DNA from 2 places in the Pseudazoarcus sp. NS34 genome. Region 2 is predicted to be linked to the other one. Evidence: riboswitches for the same ligand, from Rfam matches in the RefSeq annotation. Region 2 holds a riboswitch; the other holds the start of a gene.
What was found. A riboswitch is a leader RNA that binds a small molecule or an ion and turns the genes downstream of it on or off. The one in region 2 is predicted to bind cobalamin.
Positions count from the first base shown of each region.

Region 1: another riboswitch for cobalamin. It lies ahead of AC6H0N_RS05995 (ribonucleoside-diphosphate reductase subunit alpha); the one in region 2 lies ahead of AC6H0N_RS02020 (TonB-dependent receptor domain-containing protein).

Region 1 is NZ_BAAKIZ010000001.1:1,245,235-1,252,568, forward strand. Features, by position in the region: gene AC6H0N_RS05970 (glycosyltransferase family 2 protein) at 1-965, shown strand, start outside; gene AC6H0N_RS05975 (NDP-hexose 2,3-dehydratase family protein) at 965-2,317, shown strand; gene gmk (guanylate kinase) at 2,396-3,010, shown strand; gene rpoZ (DNA-directed RNA polymerase subunit omega) at 3,013-3,228, shown strand; gene AC6H0N_RS05990 (RelA/SpoT family protein) at 3,345-5,564, shown strand; cobalamin riboswitch at 5,635-5,842, shown strand; gene AC6H0N_RS05995 (ribonucleoside-diphosphate reductase subunit alpha) at 5,989-7,334, shown strand, end outside.
Region 2 is NZ_BAAKIZ010000001.1:401,380-408,713, forward strand. Features, by position in the region: gene AC6H0N_RS01995 (cobalamin-binding protein) at 1-426, shown strand, start outside; gene AC6H0N_RS02000 (hypothetical protein) at 479-793, shown strand; gene cobO (cob(I)yrinic acid a,c-diamide adenosyltransferase) at 810-1,418, opposite strand; gene AC6H0N_RS02010 (ABC transporter ATP-binding protein) at 1,447-2,223, opposite strand; gene AC6H0N_RS02015 (FecCD family ABC transporter permease) at 2,223-3,203, opposite strand; gene AC6H0N_RS02020 (TonB-dependent receptor domain-containing protein) at 3,315-5,153, opposite strand; cobalamin riboswitch at 5,268-5,496, opposite strand; gene cobU (bifunctional adenosylcobinamide kinase/adenosylcobinamide-phosphate guanylyltransferase) at 5,550-6,074, shown strand; gene bluB (5,6-dimethylbenzimidazole synthase) at 6,078-6,791, opposite strand; gene cobT (nicotinate-nucleotide--dimethylbenzimidazole phosphoribosyltransferase) at 6,928-7,334, shown strand, end outside.

The sequences.
Region 1 (7,334 bases), 840 kb from region 2:
TCCTGCAGACCGTGTCGGACTGGAGGCTGCTGATCGTCGGCGACGCCTGCGACGAGGCGACTGCGGCAGCTTTGGCGCCATTCCTGCGCGATGCCCGAGTGCGCTACCTCAATCTGCCATGGCGTTGTGGCGAGCAGGCCTTGCCCAATTCGGCCGGGATGGCGGTGGCGACGACCGAATACATCGCTTTCCTCAACCATGACGACGTCTGGCTGCCCCGGCATCTTGAGGTGGCTTTGCAGACCTTGGCCACGCAGCATGCCGAGTTTTTCATCGGGCGCGCCGTGTCGAGCGCTGGTCTGGACGCGTCGTCCGGCCTCCCAGTGCTGAGCGGTGGGGGCGAGGTTCAGCGTTTGCTGCAGTCGAGTTTCTGGGGGCGCTATGCCCCCATCGAGCCGGCCAGTGCTTGGGTGTTCAGCCGCCGGTTGGTGTCTGCAGTGGGCGCTTGGCGGCCAGCCCGAGAGCTGTACAGAACGCCGATTGAAGATTGGGGGATGAGGGCCTGGAGGGCGGGCGTCGAAGTTGTCGGCAGTGCTGAGGTCACAGTGCTGAAGGCCAATGAGCATAACCAGTCCGGTAAGAAGGCCGGGCTTGACTACAAGACTCCGGCGGCGGTTCAACGGGCTTGGGTCAATGTGATGGCAGATGCAATTAGCATAGAGGCGTTCCGGCGCGATGTGCAGTCATTTGCCGATTCCGACGCAGTGCAGGCAAGGCGCCGGCGACGACGTTCCCGCGCTGCGTGGCGGCCGGTGTCCATTTTCATCAACCCGCTGAGCGCGCAGCTGTTTCGTTGCACTGGTCTCGACACGTTCTCCCTGTGGTGTGTACTCACCGGGGAAAAGCGGGGTGAGCGGGGGCGCAAGTCCTTGCGTCGGCGAACAGGAGAGGTGCCGCAGGATGTACCCGATCCTGCCTGCATATTTCAATACGCGAAGGACTGGGCGTCCGGGGAAAGTGCCTGATGGCTGAAAGAGCTGATGATGCGATCGGGTGCTGGCTGGACGAGCGTCGCTTGCTGACCCGGATGGACGTTCGTCGCATCCCCTTGAGCCAGTGCGCAGACTGGGTTCACGAGGATGGGGCGCTTCGTCACGTCAGCGGCCGTTTCTTCGCGATACGCGGTTGCCGCTGCGAGTCGTCCTTGCCCCACCTGCAGGGGCTCGAACTGCCGATGATCGACCAGCCCGAGATCGGCATTCTCGGTTTCGTGGTCCGGCGCGTTGGGGATGGTGGTTTCGAGTGGTTGCTGCAGGCCAAGGCAGAGCCCGGCACGATCGGGGGTACGCAGGTCGGCCCCACGGTACAAGCGACCTGGAGCAATTACATGCGTGTGCACGGTGGTGCAGCGACGCAAATGCTCGATCTTTTTCAGGACGACGGTCCCGTTGTGCGCCGCTGGCTGGACGTTGAGCAGTCCGAGCAAGGCGACCGCTTCATCGGAAAGTACAACCGCAACATGGTGGTCGAAGTGGATGAGGCGGCTCTGACACCTGGCGACGGTCTCTGGCGCTGGTTCTCCGCGAGCGACGTGAAGTCCGCGCTGCTGGCGGACTTCGCGATCAATACCGATTCGCGCTCGGTGATCTTCTGCGCCGACTGGGCGTTACTGACGGACGCGGGGAGCGAGGCGTTTGCCCGTCATGCCGGCCACGGAGGGTTTGGCGAGGCCCTGCTGGCATCACTGCAGGCAGTAGATGATGCCCAACTGGCGGAGGCCGTTGAGCAGCTGGAGCGCGCGCGGCGATCGAGCACTCTGCGCCTTGAGCGTGTCGCGCTGCACAGCCTGCAATCCTGGCGAATCGACGACATGGCCATAGAGCCACGGCCGCCGTTGAAAGACCCCAGCGTTCAGGCTTTCTCCGTAGAGACCGATGTGCGCGAAGTGTCGGCATGGTGCCAGCCGCTGATGACCAACGTCGACAGCGGGCAGATCGCGCTGCTGTGCGCCCAGCGTGACGGGATCCTGCAGTTCATGCTCAGCATCAGCTTCGAGCCGGGGCTGAAGGAAGGGGCTCAGTTCACGCCGTCCTTCGTGACCGGCATCGGGCACGCCAATCCGCCTGGGGTGGAGGGCGTTCTGGCGAGAAAGGATCTGGTCGTGCACGCCAGCGCGAAGCAGTCGGACGAAGGCGGGCGTTTCATGCACTCGGTGGCCAGCTATTGCGTGATCGAGATCCCTTCCGAGCTTGCCGAGGGATTTTCCGATGATGTGGTATGGGTCAGTCTGGGCGCCTTACGCGCCATGGCCTCTCAGCGGGGCTTGCTGACCAACGAACTGCGCAGCGTAGCGTCCCTGATGCTTGGTTGGGCGTAGCGCCACGGCCTGACGTAAGATCGCGCCATTGATAGGAAATCAGGATCCGGCCCGCCCGGATCCGAACGGGAAAATAGCGTGCCTGGAACCCTCATCATCATCACCGCCCCCTCGGGCGCCGGGAAGACCACGCTGGTCGGCGGTCTGCTCAAGCGCGACCCGCACGTCAGGCTGTCGGTTTCCTACACCACGCGCGCGCCGCGCGAGGGCGAGGTGGATGGGCAGCACTACCATTTCGTTGATATTTCGACCTTCCGCAACATGCGCGACAACGCGGAATTCCTCGAGTGGGCCGAGGTGCATGGCAACTATTACGGCACCTCGAAGGCCTGGATCCGCGAGCAGATCGCGTCAGGCGACGACATCTTGCTGGAGATCGACTGGCAGGGTGCACAGCAGGTGCGCAAGGCCTTTCCAGAGACGGTGGGTGTGTTTGTTCTGCCGCCGTCTTTCGAGGTGCTGGAGCAGCGCCTGCGCGGGCGTGGCACTGATCCCGACGACGTGATTGCCCGGCGTTTACTGGGGGCGCGCGGCGAGATGCGCCATGTGGGGGAGTTCGACTACGTTATACTCAATGATGTTCTCGAGGACGCCATTGGCGACCTCGTAGCCATCGTCCGCGCTTCGCGGCTGCGTTGTGCGCGGCAGCGAGCGCGGCATTCGCGTTACATTGAATTTCTTGAGCAGGATTGATCATGGCCCGCATTACCGTTGAAGATTGTCTGAAGCAGATTCCGAACCGCTTCCAGCTGACGCTGGCGGCGACCTTCCGTGCGCGCCAGCTCACGGTCGGCGCAAGTCCCATGATCGAGGCAGAGAAGTACGGCAAGGAGAAGGCGACGGTCATCGCATTGCGCGAGATCGCCGAAGGCAAGGTCGGGCTTGAGGTGCTTAACCGCGGCCAGGCCTGATCTCCGGGGAGGGTGTTTGAACTCAGGGCATGCGAACCTAAGCGTTGATCGACACTGCCGGCGCCCGTCGGCGGCAGTGTGCGCGTGTTTGCCCTGGTTGCAGCGGGAGTAGGCTGATGGCTATCGCGACCGATGTAGCGCCGCTGCCCAAGAATCCGTTCAGTCCGCCTTCATCGAGCGTGCTGTCGCTGGACTTCGGCCGCCTCAAGGCCAAGCTCGAAACCTATCTCAAGTCCGAAGACATCGGCCTCATCGAGGCTGCTTATCACTTCTCGGCCGATGCCCATCAGGGCCAGTTCCGCAGCAGTGGTGACCCCTATATCTCGCACCCGGTTGCCGTCGCTGACATCATTGCCGACTGGCGCCTCGACGCGCAGGCGCTGATTGCCGCACTCCTCCATGACGTCATGGAGGACACCCACATTTCCAAGCAGGAGATCGCCGGACGTTTCGGCAAGGTCTCCGCCGAGTTGGTGGACGGCCTGTCCAAGCTCGACAAGGTCGAATTCCGCTCGCGCAAGGAAGCGCAGGCCGAGAATTTCCGCAAGATGCTGTTGGCCATGGCCAACGATCTGCGGGTGATCCTGATCAAGCTGGCCGACCGTCTGCACAACATGCGCACGCTCGACCATGTGCGCCCCGACAAACGTCGCCGCATCGCCACCGAAACGCTCGACATCTACGCTCCGATCGCCAACCGCCTGGGGCTCAACACGCTGTACCGCGAGTTGCAGGAGTTGTCTTTCGAGCACAAGTACCCGCTGCGTTTCCGCGTGCTCGACCGGGCCGTCCGGGCCGCGCGCGGCAACCGGCGCGAAGTCGTCGGCAAGGTGCTCAAGGCGCTGGAAGAGCGTCTGCCGCAGTGGGGCATCGCAGCCGACATCTTCGGGCGCGAGAAGAACCTGTTCTCGATCTACCGCAAGATGGTCGAGAAGAGTCTGTCCTTCTCGCAGGTGCTCGACATCTATGGCTTCCGCGTCATCGTGCCGGACATGCAGACCTGCTATGTCGCCATCGGTGCGCTGCATTCGCTCTACAAGCCGGTGCCGGGCAAGTTCAAGGACTACATTGCGATTCCCAAGGCCAACGGCTACCAGTCGCTGCACACGACGCTGATCGGCCCTTTCGGTACGCCGATCGAAATCCAGGTGCGCACCGCCGAGATGCACCACATCGCGGACGCTGGCGTGGCCTCGCACTGGCTGTACAAGGACGATGAGAAAACGCTGACCGAGCTTGAGCAGCGCACGCACAATTGGCTGCAGTCGCTGCTCGAGCTGCAGCACACCTCGGCCGAGGCCACCGAATTCCTCGAACACGTCAAGATCGACCTGTTCCCCGGCGAGGTCTACGTGTTCACGCCGCAGGGCAAGATCCTGTCGATGCCGCGCGGCTCGACCCCGGTCGATTTCGCGTATGCCGTGCACACCGACATCGGCAACCGCTGCGTGGCCTGCCGCATCAACACTGATCTGATGCCGCTGCGCACCGAGCTGCACAACGGTGACCAGGTCGAGATCATCACCGCCGCGCACGCCAACCCGAATCCGGCCTGGCTGACTTACGTGCGCACAGGCAAGGCGCGGGCGCAGATCCGCCACTTCCTGAAGAATGCTCACAACGAGGAATCGGTGGCGCTGGGCGAGCGCCTGCTCAACCAGGCGCTGCGTCCGCATGGCCTTGCGCTTGGCCAGATCAGCACCTTCGCGTGGGATCGCTTCCTCAAGGATCGCGGCGTCAAGAGCAAGAAGGATGTCTATTCCGAGATCGGGCTGGGCAAGCGCCTGCCGGTCATCGTCGCGCGCCGTCTGGTGCAGGCGCAGGAGCAGGAATCCGGCCGACCCGACGTCATCAAGCCCAAGTCCATCTCGCCGATCCAGATCAGCGGGGCCGAAGGCATCGCGGTGCAGTTCGGCAGTTGCTGCCAGCCGATTCCGGGCGACCCGATCATCGGCGTCATCCGCAAGGGCAAGGGGCTGGAAGTGCACCGTCACGATTGCACAGCGGTGGCCAAGGTGCGCGGCGACCGCGGGCGCTGGGTGGACGTCGAGTGGGAGCCCGCGCACGAGCGTTCCTTCGAGGTCACGCTCAAGATCATCACGCGCGAAGGCCGCGGCGTACTGGCGCGCGTTGCCAGCGCAATCGCCGAGGAAGACTGCAACATCCAGAACGTCACGATGGACAACGAGCAGGGTGTCTACATCGCGCTCAACATCACCATCCAGATCCGCGACCGCATGCATCTGGCCACCGTGATGCGCGGCGTACGCCGTGTTCCCGAAGTGATGCGCATCGGGCGCATCCGCAGCGACGGCAGCTTTGGCCGCAGCATGTAGTAGTTTTTTGCACACAACCTACTAGGGGTAGTGTGTAACCGCGCTTGACCTCCTCCGCTTCAGAATCCAGAATCCAATCCAGCTTCACGGTTGCCCGGCTCCACGGCCGGGCATGAAAAGGGAATCCGGTTTAATGCCGGAACTGCCCCCGCAACTGTAACCGGCGAGTCTGTCGCCCTCCCCATGCCACTGGGCCCTGCATTTCGGTGCACCCCGGGAAGGCTGGCGACAGATCATGACCCGGAAGTCAGGAGACCTGCCGTGCTGCCACTTCCTTCAACGCAATCGGGGCGGGGTGCCCCGGCGAGGACATGGCTTACACCATCTCTCTTGTCCGTCCGACGACCGTATTCCGCCGTGCCGTGAGGCCGGCGGTTGCCGCGTGTTTGTCCGGAGCTCCCCGCACGTCACTCCAGGAGCTCCCATGGATCGCCCTCAGCTAGACCTCTCGCTGCCCCCGTTCAAGGTCATCCGCCGCAATGGTTCGGTGGTCGACTTCCATCCCGGCAAGATCGCCGTTGCCATGAGCAAGGCCTTCCTCGCGGTCGAGGGGGGACACGGCGCGTCGTCGACGCGTGTGCGCGATGTCGTCGGCAAGCTCACCGAAGTCGTAGTCGCGGCACTGGCGCGGCGCAAGCCCGATGGCGGCACCATCCACATTGAGGACATCCAGGATCAGGTCGAGCTCGCGCTGATGCGTGGCGGCGAGCAGGAAGTGGCGCGCGCCTACGTGCTGTACCGCGAAAAACGTTCCGCTGAACGTGCGCTGGAAGCGCCGCGCAGCGCGCCCGAGCTGCATGTGGAGGTCGACGGTCGGCGTGAGCCGTTGCAGCGTGAGCGTCTGCTGCGCATCGTCGAGGAAGCCTGCCTCGGGCTGGCTGACGTGGCGGTGGCGCCGGTGGTCGATGCGGCCATGCGTGATCTGTACGACGGCATCCCGTTGGGTGAAGTGCACAAGGCATTGGTGCTCGCCGCGCGCGCACTGATCGAGCGTGAGCCGGGCTACAACTACGTCACCGCCCGCCTGCAACTGCACCAGATCCGCCTTGAAGTGCTGGGCGAGGAGGTGGCGCAGAGCGACATGGCGGCGCGCTACGCTGAGGCCTTTCCGGCCTACGTGAAGATCGGCGTCGAGGCCGGGCTGCTCGACCCGCGTCTGGCGCAGTTCGATCTGGCCCGCATCTCGGCCGCGCTGGATGCCTCGCGCGACCTGCAGTTCGGCTACCTCGGTCTGCAGACGCTGTATGACCGCTACTTCCTGCACGTCGACGAGCGCCGCATTGAGCTGCCGCAGTGCTTCTTCATGCGTGTGGCGATGGGTCTGGCGATCAGCGAGATCGACCGTGAAACGCGCGCCATCGAGTTCTACGAAGTGCTCTCGCGCTTCGACTTCATGAGCTCCACGCCGACGCTGTTCAACGCCGGCACGCTGCATTCGCAGCTGTCGTCGTGCTACCTCACCACCGTGTCCGACGACCTCGACGGTATCTTCCAGGCCATCAAGGAAAACGCGATGCTGCAAAAGTTCGCCGGTGGTCTGGGCAACGACTGGACGCCGGTGCGTTCGCTGGGCAGCCGCATCAAGGGCACCAACGGCAAGAGCCAGGGCGTGATTCCGTTCCTGAAGGTGGTCAACGACACCGCCGTGGCGGTGAACCAGGGGGGCAAGCGCAAGGGCGCGGTGTGCGGCTATCTGGAGACCTGGCACCTCGACATCGAGGAATTCCTCGACCTGCGCAAGAACACCGGCGACGACCGCCGCCGCACGCA
Region 2 (7,334 bases):
GCCGCAGCGTCCTTTCGCAAGCGCCGCGCAGCCCTCGAAGCAAAGTACGCAAGCCAGCCGCCCGTACGCGTGTTCTATCAGGTCTGGCACGCACCGCTGATGACCGTAAACGGCGAGCACCTGATCTCGGCCGCTGTCCGCCTGTGCGGCGGCGAAAACGTCTTCGCCGCGCTGCCCGTGCTCACGCCACGCATCGGCATGGAAAGCGTGCTGGCCGCCAACCCGCAGGCCATCGTCGCCAGCGGCATGGACGCCTCACGGCCGGAATGGCTGGATGACTGGCGGCGCTGGAGTGACCTGGCCGCCGTGCGCAACGGGCATCTGTTCCACATCCCGCCGGATCTGATCCAGCGGCATAGCCCGCGGATTCTGGACGGGGCGGAGCAGTTGTGCGGGCAGTTGGATCAAGTGCGGAAAAGTTTCTGACGGCGTGCATTCTCGGCACAGGGGAAACGCCGGCTGCGGTTAAGCTACTGGCATGAAGATCATTCTTTTCGCGCTTGCCGCAACCCTGTCTAGCTCCGTGGTCGCCCAATCAGCGACGCATCAGGCCGGCAAAGCCATTGGTGAATTCAGCGCGGGCGTGAGCGCAGGGGTCGCGCAGGGCTTCAGCTCGCTGCAGCCGCAATGGATCACGATCGAACCTCGCTCGAAGCAGGAATGCATCGCCGAATCCGGCGGCGTCCTGAACACGATCTACGCACGGTGCCGCAATGGCCGCCAGGAATTTGTGCGTTTCGACGCCAATGGAAACAAGATCGTGTTGAGCGAACGCAGCATCCCAATGCGCTAGCGGCCAGCCTGACCTTTCAGAACTCCACCCCCGGCATCGCCTGCACACCAGCCTTGTAGGCGTGCTTGACCATGCCCATTTCGGTCACCGTGTCGGCCGCTTCGATCAACTCGTCCGGCGCACCACGCCCGGTGACGATGACGTGCTGCATTTCCGGGCGCGATTGCAGATCGGTGAGCACGGTGGCGACGTCCAGATAGCCGTACTTCAGCGCGATGTTGAGTTCGTCGAGCACGATCAGTCCGATGTCGGGGTTGTCGAGCAGCGCGCGGGCCTGCGCCCAGCCCTCCTGGGCCTTGGCGATGTCGCGCTCGCGATCCTGCGTGTCCCAGGTGAAGCCTTCGCCCATGACGTGCCATTCGACGCCGGGTTGCTGGCGGAAGAAGGCTTCCTCGCCGGTGTCGGAGCGCCCTTTCACGAACTGCACCACGCCTGCGCGCATGCCGTGGCCCAACGCGCGCGCCAGCACGCCGAAGGCGGCGCTGGATTTGCCCTTGCCGTTGCCGGTATTCACCAGCAGCAGGCCGCGCTCCTCGGTGGCTTTGGCGATGCTGGCGTCGATGACTTGCTTCTTGCGCTTCATGCGCTCGGCGTGGCGTTGGTTGCGGGCGGTTTCGTCGGTCATAGGTACTCCGGTAAAACAAGAAACGGGGTCAGCGCGGCACGAAAATGCGCCGGCCGGCGTGTTCGATGCAGTCCATGGGCTGCGAGAAAGCCTGCTCCAGCACGTCCGGGCGCAGGACCTCGTCGCGCGCGCCGGCCAGCACCTGACCGCGGCCATCGAACAGCACGACGTGGTCGGCCAGTCGTGCGGCGAGGTTGATGTCGTGCAGCACGGTGACCACCGCGCAGCCTTGCGCAGCGCGGTCACGCAGCAGTTCGAGGGTGCTGATCTGGTGGTGCAGGTCGAGATGGTTGGTGGGTTCGTCGAGCAGCATCAGGCGCGGCGCCTGCGCCAGCAGCGCGGCGATGGCCACGCGCTGGCGCTCGCCGCCGGACAGGGTCTGCACGTCGCGCGCGGCGAAATCCAGCATGCCGGTCTCGCGCAGCGCGGCCTCGGCGACCGCGACATCCTGCTCGCCCTCCCAACCCCAGCGCCCCAGATGCGGGTGGCGGCCGACCAGCACGGTTTCGAGCACGCTGGACGGAAACAGATCCGGCTGCTGCTGCGGCAGGTAGCCACGCAGACGCGCCAGTTCGCGCGGCGGCCAGTCGGCCACGGCGCGACCGGCAATCGACAGCTTGCCCGCCGCGGGCGGCATGAGGCCGGCGAGCGTGCGCAGCAGCGTGGTCTTGCCGGCGCCATTGGGGCCGAGCAGCACCAGCACCTCGCCAGCGCGCAGCTGCTGGCTGAAGGCGCAGCACAACCAGCGCTCACCCATGCGTAGCGCGAGTTGATCGATGTCGAGCAGGATCTCGTCGGCGACCATCAGCGCATCCGCCGCGAAAGCAGAAACAGGAACAGCGGCACGCCGATCAGAGCGGTGAGCACGCCCACCGGCAACTGGATGGGCGAGAGCACGGTACGCGCGGCGGTGTCGGCAATGGTCAGCAAGGTGCCGCCCGCCAGCGCGGCAGCTGGCAACAGCACGCGCTGGTCGTTGCCGATGACGAGCCGCACCAGGTGCGGCACGATCAGACCGACAAAGCCGACCGAACCGATCAGCGTCACCGAAACGGCAGTGAGCATGGACGCCAGCGCATACAGCAGGTAGCGCAGCATGCGCACATCCACGCCCAACGCGCGTGCGCCATCTTCGCCGCGGGAGAGTACGTTGAGGTCGCGCGCGAACGGCGCCAGCACCACCAGCGCCAGGCCCAGCACCACCAGCGCCGGCCAGGGTTGCGTTGCCCCGCTGGCGTCACCCATCAGCCAGAACAGCATGGAATACACGCGGCTGTCGGTGGCCAGCGAGAGCATCAGCGACACCAGCGCACCGCAGCCGGCGGCCACGACCACACCGGTGAGCAGCAGGCGCGTCTGCGTCCACGAGCCATCGCCGTGCGCCAGCCCGAACACCAGCAACATGGCGCCCAGCGCACCGGCAAAGGCTGCGCCGTCGACCATCCACGGCGCCAGCCCGATCATCATCGCGAACAGCGCGCCGACGGCCGCACCGCCCGAGATGCCGAGAATGTAGGGATCCGCCAGCGGATTGCGCAGCAGCACCTGCATCAGCGCGCCGGCCAGCGCCAGCAGGCCACCGCAGGCGAACACGGCAACGGCACGCGGCAGGCGCAGATGACGCACGACGTCGGATTCGATGCCGCCAGCCGAGCCGAACAAGGCCGCCAGGGCCGCTAAAGGAGAGACGGCGAACTCACCCGCGGTGAGCGCCCACAGCAACGCGCCCACGCCGGACAGCGCGAGCGCGGCGAGAATGATCAGCAGACGGACGCGCCCCGACATCAGACGCGCACCGCCTGCTCAGGCTCAGAACGACAAAGCAAGGCGCGGCGACACCCGAGCGGGTGTCGTTGCAATATCTCGGGTGAGCCGCACGTGGTCATGAGCCTCGAATTAACGCGGAGCGTAGCGCACCGCGACAAATGCACTCAGACCTTCGGTGGCAAAGCCTCGGCTCGTCTGATAACTCTTGTCGAACACGTTGTTCACCCGCATTTCGAGCTTCCAGTCAGGCGTCAGGGCGTAGTGCGCATACAGGTTCGTCACGCCATAACCACCGAGTCGATTGGCCGAAGTATTCGGCACGGCATCGTAGCGAGGGCCTTGCGCGCGCCATTCAACGCCGTACAGCCAGTCGCCGATATTACGATCAACTGCCAGCGACCCAGAATGGCGAGCACGGCGGGCCAGACGGTCGCCGACATCAAGATCGCGTGCATTGAGGTAATCGTAACTGACCCGCAGATTGAACCCCGCCACGACCGTGGACAAGCCCAGTTCCAACCCTTCCAGCTTGGCCTTGCCGACGTTGTCCGGAGTGTTACCCCAGACGATGAGATTGCTTACGCGGTTGTTGAAATAGGTCGCACTGACGCTTGTCACACCACGCTCGTACGTTACACCGACCTCGCGGTTAACGGCCTTTTCTGGTTGCAGATCGGGGTTCCCACCGAAGCAGCCAAAAGGCGGAAAGCACTCCAGCGGAAAGTACAGGTCATTGAAGGTCGGCACCCGGAAAGCCGTACCGACGCTGGCGCGCACTCGCCATTCAGGAGTGAGGCGATACCCCCAGGCTGCCGACCCCGTGGTTTCACCGCCGAACTGACTGCTGCGGTCCCGGCGTGCGTTGAATTGCACGTCATGTTGGCCAAACTGCCCACCCCAGCCCAACTGGAAGGAATCCAGCGTACGGCTGGTAAGGTCATAGCTACCGGTGCTGGTGATGTCCTGCTTCAGCCTCTCGATCGCAGCCATCAGCATGCCGCCGGCGAAGACCACGTCGTTCTGCCAGCTCACCTGACGCTGGCGCGTGTCGTACTCGTAGTAACTCGACGCCGAAGACCTTGTGTGCGACAGATCCTTGCTTTGACTCAGACGCAGGGTGCTAATCCAATCGGCGGTGAGCTGATTGCGCATGTGCACACCGACCGACTCAACCCGCTTGTCGATGCGGGAATCGTAGGACTGCCCATCGTCGAACTGATTCCGCCCGTCAGAATGGAAGAACGACAGACCAACCTCGTCCCGCTCTCGAAAACCCAGGGTAAGCGAACCGTTTGCATAGTCGTTGCGGAAGCCGTCACGATCGCTGTCCGTCCCACCGTTGGCGTCCGGCATGGAATCGAAACCGCGGGTGCGGTCATGACCGACATCAAAGTTGTAACGCAAACGTCCGGCTGCCCCGGACACGCCCGCGCTCGCGGAATAGCTGTCTTGGCTGCCTGCACCGATACGCAGGCGCGGCGTCACACCTTCGGTGTTGCCTCGGCGCGTGATGATGTGAATCACGCCACCGATGGCATCCGCGCCGTACAGCGCACTGGCCGGCCCGCGCAGTATCTCGACGCGCTCGATCAGCGCCAGCGGGATCATCTCCAAGGTGGGCGCACCGGCCGTTGCCGAGCCTACGCGCACGCCATCAATGAGCAACAGGGTGTGACCTGAACTGGCGCCCCGTATGAAGACCGAAGAAGATGCGCCGCGGCCACCATTGGACGTCACCTGCACACCGGGTCGGGCGGCCAGCATCTGCACCAGAGTGGATTGCCCGGCGCGCTCAATCTCTGCACGATCAATGACGTCGACCGAAGCCAGAACCTCGTCAGCCGACTGCGCCTGACGGGTTGCCGTGACAATGATCGGCTCCAGCGCGGAATCCTCGCTCTGGGCAGAAACGTTGAACGGAAATACAGATGCCACCGCGAGCGCGGCGAGCTTGATCTTGAACTGCATGGACAACTCCCTGACGGCCAGCCGTGCGTCCCCGCGCGGCCGAACCAGAACAAATTCGAAGATCCAGGGAGTGAGAAACCAGGTCAAACAGGTCGCGCCGCCACCCCGCGGAACTTCGCCGATGTGTGGCAGGCCGGTATCCGGGCTCATGGGCTGGACGACACTGCATCGTCCGACGCATCGCCTTCCCGGACTCTCGTCCAGTGGCTTTTGATGCGCCTTGCTTCCACTTACCGTTGCGGGGGCAGCACAGGCATCGCGCGGAGGTTTCCGTCGCTCACCTGTTTCCCGTTTACCCTTCGAGCGTGAACCGCTGTCAGGCACCTGAAACACGTTCGCCCCTCGTGGGGCGAGCGCGCATGATAGCCTGAAACGCCCGCGACCACTTGAGCTTGCATGAGTTCCCACCTGATTCTCGGCGGCGCCCGTTCGGGCAAGAGCCGCCACGCCGAACAGCTCGCCCGCGCGCACGGCGGGCCGGTCTGCGTCATCGTCACGGCCGAGGCGCTGGACGAGGAAATGGCGGAGCGCATCCGCCGTCACCAGGCTGATCGGCCCGCTGATTGGCGCACCGTGGAAGCGCCGCTGGCGCTGGCCGATGCGCTGCGACGCGAAGCCGCCGCAGGGCGCGTGGTGATCGTCGACTGCCTGACGTTGTGGCTGGCCAACCTGCTCGGTGACGGCACGGCAGCGCGCGAACCGGTGCTGACTCGCGAACGCGACGCGCTGCTGACCTTGGTGCCGACGCTGCCCGGAACGGTGCTGCTGGTCGCCAACGAAACCGGCCTTGGCCTGGTGCCCGAAACACCCCTCGGCCGGCGCTTTCGCGACGAAGCCGGCTGGCTCAATCAGGCCGTGGCGCAGCGTTGCGACAAGGTGACGTTTGTTGCGGCGGGGCTGCCGCTCGCGCTCAAGGGCTGAGTTTCACAGCGCATCCAGCGCCGGCCGCAGCGGATCGTCCTGCGCCAGCCCGGCACCCCAGCGGTCGCGATGCACCAGCGAATGCAGGTCCAGCCGCTCGCGCCAGCCGGCACGTGCCAATTCCGGCTCGGTGAGGAACTCGTCCACATAGCCCAGGCACAGATAGGCCAGCGGATAGACGCCGTCGGGCAGTCCCAGCAGCTCCGCCAGCTCGGCCGGATCAATGATGCTGACCCAACCCACGCCGACGCCCTCGGCGCGCGCTGCGAGCCACAGGTTCTGCACCGCCAGGCAGGTGCTGAACAGATCGGTGTCGAGCATGCTGCTGCGGCCGAGCACATGGGTGCCGCCGCGTTTGCGATCGCAGGTGATGCACAGGTTGAGCGGCGTTTCGAGAATGCCTTCGAGCTTGAGGCGGCGGTACAACACGCCGCGCTCGCCTTCGTGCAGCGTCGCCGCGCGAGCGTTCTCGCGGTCGAAGCAGGCTTTCACCTTTGCGCGCACCTCGCGGTCCGTCACCAGCACGAAATCCCAGGGCTGCATGAAACCCACCGACGGCGCGTGATGCGCGGCCTGCAACAGACGGGCCAGCACCGCGTCGGGCAGCGCGTCGGGGCGAAACTGGGCACGCACGTCGCGACGCTCGAAGATGGCGCGATACACACCATGCCGCTCGGCGTCGTTGAAGCGATGGCTGTTGCCCTGGTCGTCGTTCATAAGTGTGCCTGTATCGCAGCCCGTTCGAAGAGCACGTCTTTTACTCTGCCTGCAGGCATGCGGACAAGGCCCGCGGCATCGTGAGCGGGCGTCGGCCGGTGCTACCATCCGCCGCTTCACTCCCACAGCAACCACTATGCCCTTCGAGATCCTGCCGCTCGACCGACGCCTCACCGCCGCCCTGCAGGCGCGCATCGACGCCAAGACCAAGCCGCTCGGCGCGCTGGGCCGCATCGAGGCGCTGGCGCTGCAACTCGGGTTGATCCAGAACACTACCGAACCGAGTTTGTGCAGCCCGCACATGCTGGTGTTCGCCGGCGACCACGGCGCCGTCAAGGCCGGCATCTCGGCCTATCCGCAGGACGTGACCTGGCAGATGGTCGAGAACTTCCTCGCCGGAGGCGCGGCCATCAACGTCTTCTCGCGACTCGCCGGGCTGCAGCTATCGGTGGTGGACGCCGGCGTGGCGCACGACTTCGGGCCGCGCGAAGGCCTGATCGACGCCAAGCTCGCGCACGGCACGGCCAACTACCTGGAAACCCG